Regions from separate parts of the Acidovorax sp. Q11 genome, predicted to be linked through region 1. Evidence: predicted binding sites of a transcription regulator. Region 1 holds the regulator's gene; the other holds the start of a gene.

The links. The regulator LexA, encoded in region 1, represses DNA repair genes until DNA is damaged. The targets are predictions, from matches to a motif close to ACTGTATNNNNATACAGT.
Region 2: a site for LexA is predicted at 2,500-2,517, ahead of recA (recombinase RecA). Genes of this name have one in related genera too.

Annotation. Positions count from the first base shown of each region.
Region 1 is NZ_JBUDZG010000003.1:147,596-152,002, reverse strand. Features, by position in the region: gene ACYZGB_RS04400 (D-2-hydroxyacid dehydrogenase family protein) at 1-290, opposite strand, end outside; gene ACYZGB_RS04395 (hypothetical protein) at 555-1,010, opposite strand; gene lexA (transcriptional repressor LexA) at 1,257-1,943, opposite strand; gene ACYZGB_RS04385 (asparaginase) at 2,027-2,986, shown strand; gene ACYZGB_RS04380 (hypothetical protein) at 3,011-3,430, shown strand; gene ACYZGB_RS04375 (DUF6152 family protein) at 3,466-3,936, shown strand; gene adk (adenylate kinase) at 4,120-4,407, opposite strand, start outside.
Region 2 is NZ_JBUDZG010000001.1:148,338-152,744, forward strand. Features, by position in the region: gene ACYZGB_RS00730 (tripartite tricarboxylate transporter substrate binding protein BugE) at 1-18, opposite strand, end outside; gene ACYZGB_RS00735 (LysR substrate-binding domain-containing protein) at 126-1,085, shown strand; gene ACYZGB_RS00740 (helix-turn-helix domain-containing protein) at 1,207-1,434, shown strand; gene ACYZGB_RS00745 (Clp protease N-terminal domain-containing protein) at 1,456-1,962, shown strand; gene ACYZGB_RS00750 (MarR family winged helix-turn-helix transcriptional regulator) at 1,947-2,435, opposite strand; gene recA (recombinase RecA) at 2,578-3,657, shown strand; gene recX (recombination regulator RecX) at 3,796-4,254, shown strand; gene argC (N-acetyl-gamma-glutamyl-phosphate reductase) at 4,329-4,407, opposite strand, start outside.

The sequences.
Region 1 (4,407 bases):
TCGGCAACGGCAATCCCGCGTTCGGTGCAGGCGGCCACGTCAATGTGGCTGCCGACCTTGCCTGTTTGTGCAATCAGCTTGAGGCGGGGTAGCTTCTCGACGAGTTGACGTGTGATCTGGGTGCGTTCCCGCACCAGCACGATGATGTCGGCATCTTTGAGTCGCACGGAGAGCTGGCCGAGCCCCTTGACGGTGTTGGTGTAAACCTTGGCGGTGTACGCGTCGAGCCGGGAGGCGCAATGCAGTTTGCGCACTGCATCCTGGTAATCGTCGAGGATCACTATGTTCATCCCGACATTGTGCCTTGGCAGAGATTGCGTACCGCGCCAGGTGGCCGCTTGGCGCACCAAAATCCCCGGCTTTTGGTGACGGAGTGTTGGTGATGCCTGGCCCGGCATTCCACCGAAGGGGTGGCGTGAAATCGGGCCGATGGATTTGAAGCGCTGGTGTCTTTGCTCTCAGAGGGCTCGCAAGCTTGCGCTTCAACTCCAAGGCATGCACCTCCATCACCGTGGGACTGCAGTGCGGTCTTTGAAAAGGTCTTCCGACAGGCCTCAGGCCCGCATGGCTTCGGAGGCCACCATGCGATCCAGCTCGGCGCACACATCGGCCATGCTGCCCGCAATCACCAGGCGGCCCGTGCCAGAGTCGGACACCCGCCGCAGGACCTTGGGCGATCGCAGGCTGCGGGCATGCGAATCTGCTGGCAGCGCTGATAAAAATGCGTGGCGGTGGCTGCCCATGGGGTTGGCCATGGGCAAAAAAGACCTGCCCGCTGACGCGGGCTGCCGTGTGGGTGCCTCGGAGGGGCGCAGCGGAGGCTTGACCGTGAACGGCCAGTTGCCACGCAGTGGCCGTGGGCCCTGCTGCGGGGTAGGCGGGCGCGGGTGGCCCACTACTGCGGCGTTGTCGTCTGCTGCGGTATCTGCGCGCGCAGGGTGTACCAGCAGGCGCTTCAGGCCGCGCAGCGGATTTTGCAAGGCGGTAAGGGTGAACAAGGCAAGTCCCATGTGAAAACTCCGAAGGTCGGGGGTTGAACACAGGCAGGATTGCAAAGTGATTTCATGCCATGCTGTTTGCCGGGCCATGGCGGACGTGCTGCTGCCTGTGGTGCAAGAGACTGGCATCACAAGACAAACAACGTCGCCGCGCTGGTACGGCTGGTGGCATGGCATGGGGTCTGCACTGCAGGGCTGGTGTGCTGTGCCCAGCCCACCAAACGCCCGCCACCCGCAGTGCGGCCCAAACGGAGTGGTCTACATCAGCATGGTGTTGCGGATGAGCCCCACAGCCAGGCCTTCGATTTCGAAGGGTTCACCGGGCTGGACCACGATCACCGGGTAGTCGGGGTTTTCGGGCAAGAGCTCGATGGCGGTGGCGGTGCGGCGCAGGCGCTTGACGGTGACATCGTCACCCAGCCGCGCCACGATGATCTGCCCGTTGCGGGCTTCGCGGGTGGACTGCACTGCGAGCAGGTCGCCGTCCATGATGCCGGCGTCGCGCATGGACATGCCGCGCACTTTGAGCAGGTAATCGGGTTTGTGCTGGAAGAGGCTGTTTTCCACGCTGTAGGTCTGGTCCACATGTTCCTGCGCGAGAATGGGCGACCCCGCTGCCACGCGCCCCACCAGGGGCAGCACCAGCTGCGACAAGCCTGGAATTGGCAGGCTGAACTGGCTGCCAAGCTGGAGGCTACGGGCCGCATTGATGGAGCGGACCGTGTCGCCACGCAGGCGAATGCCACGCGATGTGCCGCTGACCAGCTCGATCACCCCTTTGCGGGCCAGAGCCTGCAGGTGCTCTTCGGCGGCGTTGGCTGATTTGAACCCCAGCTCGGCCGCGATTTCTGCGCGGGTCGGGGGCGCGCCAGTGCGTGCAATGGCGGTCTGGATGAGATCCAGAATCTGCTGCTGGCGGGCGGTGAGTTTGGGGTTGTCGAGCATGGTGGTTTCCGGTGGCGGCGGTTACAGTGGCGAACAACTGTTTTTTAATCCAGTAACTGTATTTTTCACCAGTTTTTCGGAGTATGCAAGTGAGTGGGCAAAAAATTGTGGTTTTGGGCACCGGGGGCACCATCGCGGGCACCTCGGCGCAGGCGGGGGACAACATTGGCTACACCGCAGCCCAGGTGGGGGTAGAGCAACTGCTGGCCGCCGTGCCGGGCCTGCAGGCGCTGGCGGGCGGCATGCTGGTGGCCGAGCAGGTGGCCCAGGTGGACAGCAAGGACATGGATGACGGTGTGTGGCGGGCGCTGGCCCAGCGCTGCGCGCACCACCTGGCGGACCCGGATGTGCGGGGCCTGGTCATTACCCACGGCACCGACACGCTGGAAGAAACCGCCTGGTTTCTGCGCGAAGTGCTGGACGCCACCAAGCCTGTGGTGCTGACCTGTGCCATGCGCCCCGCGACGGCGCTGACGCCCGACGGTCCGCAGAACCTGCTGGACGCTGTGGCCGTGGTGCTGGCCCCTGGCGCCACCGGGGTGGTCGCTGTGGCGGCCGGAGAAGTGCATGCCGCCCGCAGCGTGCAGAAGGTCCACCCGTACCGGGTGCATGCCTTCAATTCGGGCGATGCCGGCCCCTTGGGGTGGGTGGAGGAAGGACGGGTGCGCCTTGTGCAAAATTGGCCCCTTGCGCCTGTTGGGCGCGCCTTTTCTGCTATCAAAACAGGAATTGAAGCCCACGAATGGCCCTGGGTGGAGGTGGTGCTGAGCCACGCAGGGGCACGGGCCCAGACCGTGGATGCGCTGGTGCATGCCGGTGTGCGGGGTCTGGTGGTGGCCTGCACGGGAAACGGGACCATTCACCATGCGCTGGAGGCCGCCTTGCTGCGGGCACAGCAGGCCGGTGTGCGCGTGGTGCGGGCCACCCGGTGCACCGAAGGGCAGGTGCTGCCCAAGCCCGACGATGTGTTGCCGGATTCCCTGGGGCTGTCGCCAGTGAAGGCGCGGGTGGCCTTGGTGCTCGACCTGCTGCAGGCGCACTGACGAGGCTGGCTGCTTTATTTATATATGTTCGCAGCACTCAAGACGCATGCCTGGGCCTATCCGGCGCTGGAGGTGGTGCACATCGTGGGCATCGCGCTGCTGCTGGGCAACCTGGTGTTGCTGGAGTTGCGGGTGTTTGGCCGGGGTGCGGCGCTGCCGGTGAAGGACCTGGCCCGGCTGAGCCTGTCGCTGGCGCTGTGTGGTTTCGCACTGGCCGCCGCCTCGGGCCTGCTGATGTTTGCCACCCAGCCAGCCGAGCTGCTCAGCAACCGGGCATTCACCTTGAAGATGCTGTTGTTAATGCTTGCCGGGTGCAATGCCGCATGGTTTCATGGGCGCGGTTCACTCCTGCGGCTGGACGCCCTGGCCCGCGCACAGATGCTGGCTTCCACGGTGGTCTGGCTGGCCGTGGTGGTGTGTGGCCGCTGGATCGCCTATCTGTAAAACCTGTCCGGTTCCTCTTTTCTTCGGGAGTCTGTATGAGCCTGCAACGACGCCACTTGCTTGTCGCCGCCACCGCCTGGCCCCTGGGGGGGCAGGCGCACCATGGCTGGAGCAGCTTTGACCCGGACCGCCCCATTTATCTGGAAGGCACCGTGCGCAAGGCGCGCTGGCAGAACCCCCATGCAGAACTGTCGCTGGAGCTTGCCGCTGGCTTGAAGCTGCCTGCCGACCTGGCCCAGCGGCAGGTACCCGCACAGACGGCGCCAGTGGACGGCCGAGCGCTGCTGGCCAAGGCCGTGTTGCCCACCCGCAAGGACCGGCTCTGGGAGGTCGAGCTGGCGCCCCTCACACGCATGCAGGCGTGGCAGGTGCAGGAGATCCTGCCGGGCGCCCAGGTCTCGGTGGTGGGGTTCACCTTGCATGAGGAGAAGGGCGACCCGGTGCTGCGCGCGGAGTACCTGTATGTCGATGGCAAAGCCTACGGCCTGCGGTCCAGCCCCGCATGATGTGTGGGTCAATGTCGGGGTGATGAGGTACTGCTGCGGCGGAACTGATGCCGGGCAGCGTTGGCGCACGAGCATGTTGGCGCCATAAAAAAGCGACGCCCCTGTGCAGGACGTCGCCGGTTCGTAGCGATCAGCGTGGCCGTATGGCCGGGGCCGCACCAGCGACCGCTTTGTTTTCTCGTCTCAGCTCGCCAGGGCTTGCAGCGCGCGTGCCGTGATCTCGTCCACGCTGCCTGTGCCGCTGATGGCCCGGTACTTGGGGGCCACTGCGGGTTCTGCCTTGGCCCAGTTGCCGTAGTAGTCCACCAGGGGACGCGTCTGGTCGCTGTAGACCTGCAGGCGCTTCTTGACGGTTTCTTCCTTGTCGTCTTCGCGCTGGATCAGCTCTTCGCCCGTCACATCGTCCTTGCCTTCCACCTTGGGGGGGTTGAACTTGACGTGGTAAGTGCGGCCACTGGCGGGGTGCGAGCG
Region 2 (4,407 bases), on a different contig from region 1:
CAGATGACGGCGTTGCATGGAAAATTCTCCTATGGGATGCATTGAGGTTAAGTGAATTGGTGCGCTCTACCAAGCAATGGATATGCCTGATAACATTCCAAATTGGAATGATTTGATTACTTACGATGTCGTCCCTGCGCCGCCTTGCCCCACCCCTGCACCTGCTGCGGGCGTTCTCCACCGTGACGCGGTTCGGCGGCGTGTCGCGCGCGGCCGAAGCCCTGCACCTCACACAAAGCGCGGTGAGCAAGCAGATCAAGGAGCTGGAGGGCTGGGTGGGCGTGCCACTGTTCGAGCGCAGCCGCAAGCGCCTGGCGCTGACCCCGGCGGGCGAACGCTATGAGACGGCCGTGCGCGCGGTGCTGGCGCAGCTGGAGGCGGCCACGCTGGAGCTGATCACCAGCGACGATGGCGGCGGTGCGCTGCACCTGTCCAGCCTGCCCACCTTCGCCGCCAAGTGGCTCATCCCGCGCCTGCCGCAATTCCAGCAGCAGCACCCGCAGGTCACGCTGCATTTTGTGCCCTACATGCACAGCTATAACTTCGACCGGCCCGAGCTGGACTGCGCAATCCTGTTCGGCGACGGCCACTGGCCAGGTGCCCACGCGCACTACATCACGGGCCACGACGTGGCGCTGATTGCCCCCCGCAGCAAGGTGGCCGACTGGCCCATCCACGCCCCGCGCGATGTGGCGCGCCACACCCTGCTGCGCCATGTGACCGTGCCCGAAGCCTGGCTGCGCTGGAGCGAAACCCATGGCGTGCCCGGCCACATCGACCCGCTGGCCGGCCCGCAGTTCGACCAGTTCCAGACCATGATCCGCGCCGTGATGGCAGGCATGGGCCTGGCGCTGGTGCCGCGCTGCCTGGTGCAGGACGAGATCACCGCCGGGCTGGTGCGCGAGCCCCTGGCCGACGCAGCGCTGCGCGGCGGCTACCCCAGCACCGTGGGTTACTGGCTCTGCTACCCCGAGGGGCGCACACAGCTGCACGCGCTGCAGTGTTTTCGGCAGTGGATGCTGGCCTGTGCGCAGCCGGTGGCGCCCCCTGCAGCACCGTTGTTGGGTGTCACCGATAGCCCCTGATTGAGGGGAAACAGGAGCAGTGCCGATAAGCGATGCCGCCTCCCTCTCCGGGACCAGGCCGCACCGCACGCCTCGTCAACCAAGGTTGACAGTTTTTGCATTCGTCAACTACAGTTGACGAATGCAAACGCAGCCCCCATCCTCGCTTCCTTCGCCCGACCAGCCCGAGGCCGCACTGGCGGCCGTGGTGGCCTTGCGCCTCATGGCCGACCGGCTGGAAGCCGGTGCCGTGGCCGCAGCGCTGGAGCAGGGCTGGTCATGGGCGCAGATCGCCCAGGCGCTGGGCGTGAGCAAACAGGCAGCCCACAAGCGCCTGGCTGCCCAGGTCGCGCGCCCCACCCACCCTTGATCGCATTGAAGGAGCTTCTCCATGTTGCAACGCATCCGCCAACGCCTGCAGGACATGCACACCCTGCGCCAGCTGTTCACACGCGCCGAGCACCATGCCCGAACCCAGGGGCAGCCACGGCCGGGCGCTGAGCACTTTCTGCTGGCCGCCATCGAGCTGCCCGATGGCACCGCACGCCGCGCCTTCGAAAGCATCGGCGCCAATCCCGATGCCATCCCCGCCGCGATTGAGCAGCAATACCGCGACGCATTGGCGCAGGTGGGCATCCAGGCCGATATTCCGCCCGCCAGCCCTCTGACGGCGCCACAGCCCCGGGCCTTCCACGCCCAGCCCTCTGGCCAGAGCCTGGTGCAGGCACTGGCCCACGCACGCAAGGGCCAGCCGGGCCCCTTGCTGGGCGCGCATGTGGTGGCGCTGGTCGCAGCCGCGCCACAAGGTGTGGCCACGCGCACGCTGAAGGCGCTGCGCCTGGACCCGGCAGCACTGGTACAGGCCGCGCAGCGCGAAAGCGCCTACCCCCCCGCGTAGGCCTCCAGCCCGATGGTGACCACGGTGGCCACCTCGTTGCCGACCTCGGCGCGGAACTCGGCTTCGGCCTGCGCCACGGCATCGCGAAAGGCCTGCAGCCAGGCCAGGCCCACGGGCGTGAAACACACGCGGCGCGCGCGTGCGTCCAGCGGGTCGGCCTCGCGCGTGACCAGGCCCCAGGCCTCGCACTGATCCACCAGGTTGGCCATGGCCTGCTTGGTCATGCCCGCGCGCTGGGCCAGATCGGTCAGCCGGTCGCCCGAGAGCGCCAGGTGGCGCGTGATGTGCACATGGGCAGCCGTCACCTGGTCGCGCGCGGCCAGGTTGGACAGGGCCAGCGGCACCTCCACGTTGTGCGCCATGAGCTGAAGCACCCGCGCGTCGAAGCGGCGCATCGCGTGGCCGAGCAGGCGGCCCAGGTGGGTCTGGCGCCAGCCGTCTTCGGCAGGGGATGGAAGGGGCGAATCAGGCATGCCTGAATTGTCAGGCAAACTGACTAAATTATCCTTGAATAACAAAAGACGGCTCGCATAAACTACTGTTCAAGCATCCAGCCTGTAATTAATTGCAGAGCCATGCAAACACCCAACCCATTGTTTCTCAAGGAGTTTTCTCATGGACGTCGCAGTCAAAGGCACCAACCCCGCATTGCCCGTGAACACCGAAAAGGCCAAGGCCCTGGCCGCTGCGCTCGCCCAGATCGAGAAGCAGTTCGGCAAGGGCACCATCATGCGCCTGGGTGAAGGCGAGGTGATCGAGGACATCCAGGTGGTGTCCACCGGCTCGCTGGGCCTGGACATTGCCCTGGGCGTGGGCGGCCTGCCCCGGGGCCGCGTGGTGGAAATTTATGGCCCGGAATCGTCGGGCAAGACCACGCTCACGCTGCAAGTGGTGGCCGAGATGCAAAAGCAGGGCGGCACCTGCGCCTTCGTCGATGCGGAACACGCCCTCGACGTGCAATACGCCCAGAAGCTCGGCGTGCAGCTGTCCGACCTGCTGATCAGCCAGCCCGACACGGGTGAGCAAGCGCTGGAAATCGTGGACAGCCTGGTGCGCTCGGGCGCTGTGGACCTGATCATCGTGGACTCGGTGGCCGCGCTCACGCCCAAGGCCGAAATCGAAGGCGAAATGGGCGACGCCCTGCCCGGCCTGCAGGCCCGTTTGATGAGCCAGGCGCTGCGCAAGCTCACCGCCACGATCAAGAAGACCAACTGCATGGTCATCTTCATCAACCAGATCCGCATGAAGATCGGCGTGATGTTCGGCTCGCCCGAAACCACCACCGGCGGCAATGCGCTGAAGTTCTACGCCTCGGTGCGCCTCGATATCCGCCGCACCGGCACCATCAAGAAGGGCGACGAAGCCATCGGCAATGAAACCAAGGTCAAGGTGGTCAAGAACAAGGTGAGCCCCCCGTTCAAGACGGCCGAGTTCGACATCCTGTTCGGCGAAGGCATCAGCCGCGAGGGCGAGATCATCGACATGGGCGTCACCGCCAAGATCGTCGAGAAGTCGGGCGCCTGGTATGCCTACAACGGCGAAAAGATCGGCCAGGGCCGCGACAACGCCCGCGAGTTTTTGCGCGAGAACCCGGATCTGGCCCGAGAGATAGAAAACAAAGTGCGCGAAGGTCTGGGCATTGCGTTGCTGCCTGCCGCCTTGGCGCAGGCCAGTGCCGACAGCGACGAGGCGTAAGCCAAGAACTGCCATGCCGCCAGAACAAGGCCCGCAAGGTTTTGGCGGCAGGCAGGCATCCACAATCTAAGTCAAACAAGGCCTCACCGCGCGATAGCAAAGCTTTGTTTGCTATCAATTTTGAACATCCCAATCACCATGGGCTTCACCACGCTGTCGCTCAAGGGGCGCGCACTGCGGCTGCTGAGCCAGCGCGAACACTCGCGCGCGGAGCTGTTGCGCAAGCTGGCCCCGCATGTTGAGGAGGGCGATGACCTCAACGCCCTCCTCGACGACCTGCAGGCACGCGATTTCATCAGCGAGGCGCGGGTGGTGGACTCGGTGCTGAACCGCCGCGCAGGCCGCTTGGGCGCAGCGCGCATACGGCAGGAGCTGCAGTCTAAAGGCCTGGGCGCCGACGCGGTGCAGCAGGCCGTGGCCCAGTTGCAGGGCAGTGAACTGGAGCGCGCCCGCGAGGTGTGGCGCCGCAAGTTTGGCGAGCCCGCCGCAGACCCACAGGCCCGCGCCAAGCAGATGCGCTTTTTGCTGGCGCGGGGGTTCTCAGGGGATGTTGTGCGGCGCGCCGTGCTGGGCGCCGAAGAGTCTGACGAGGGTTGAACGCACCGCCAACGGCAGGGCATCGGCCCCACTTCCTGGTGCGCTCAGATACGCTCTGGGGCGCTCTGTGGCGGTTACACGCCCAGCATCAGCTGCAGGTTTTGCACCGCTGCGCCGCTGGCGCCCTTGCCCAGGTTGTCCAGGCGCGCAATG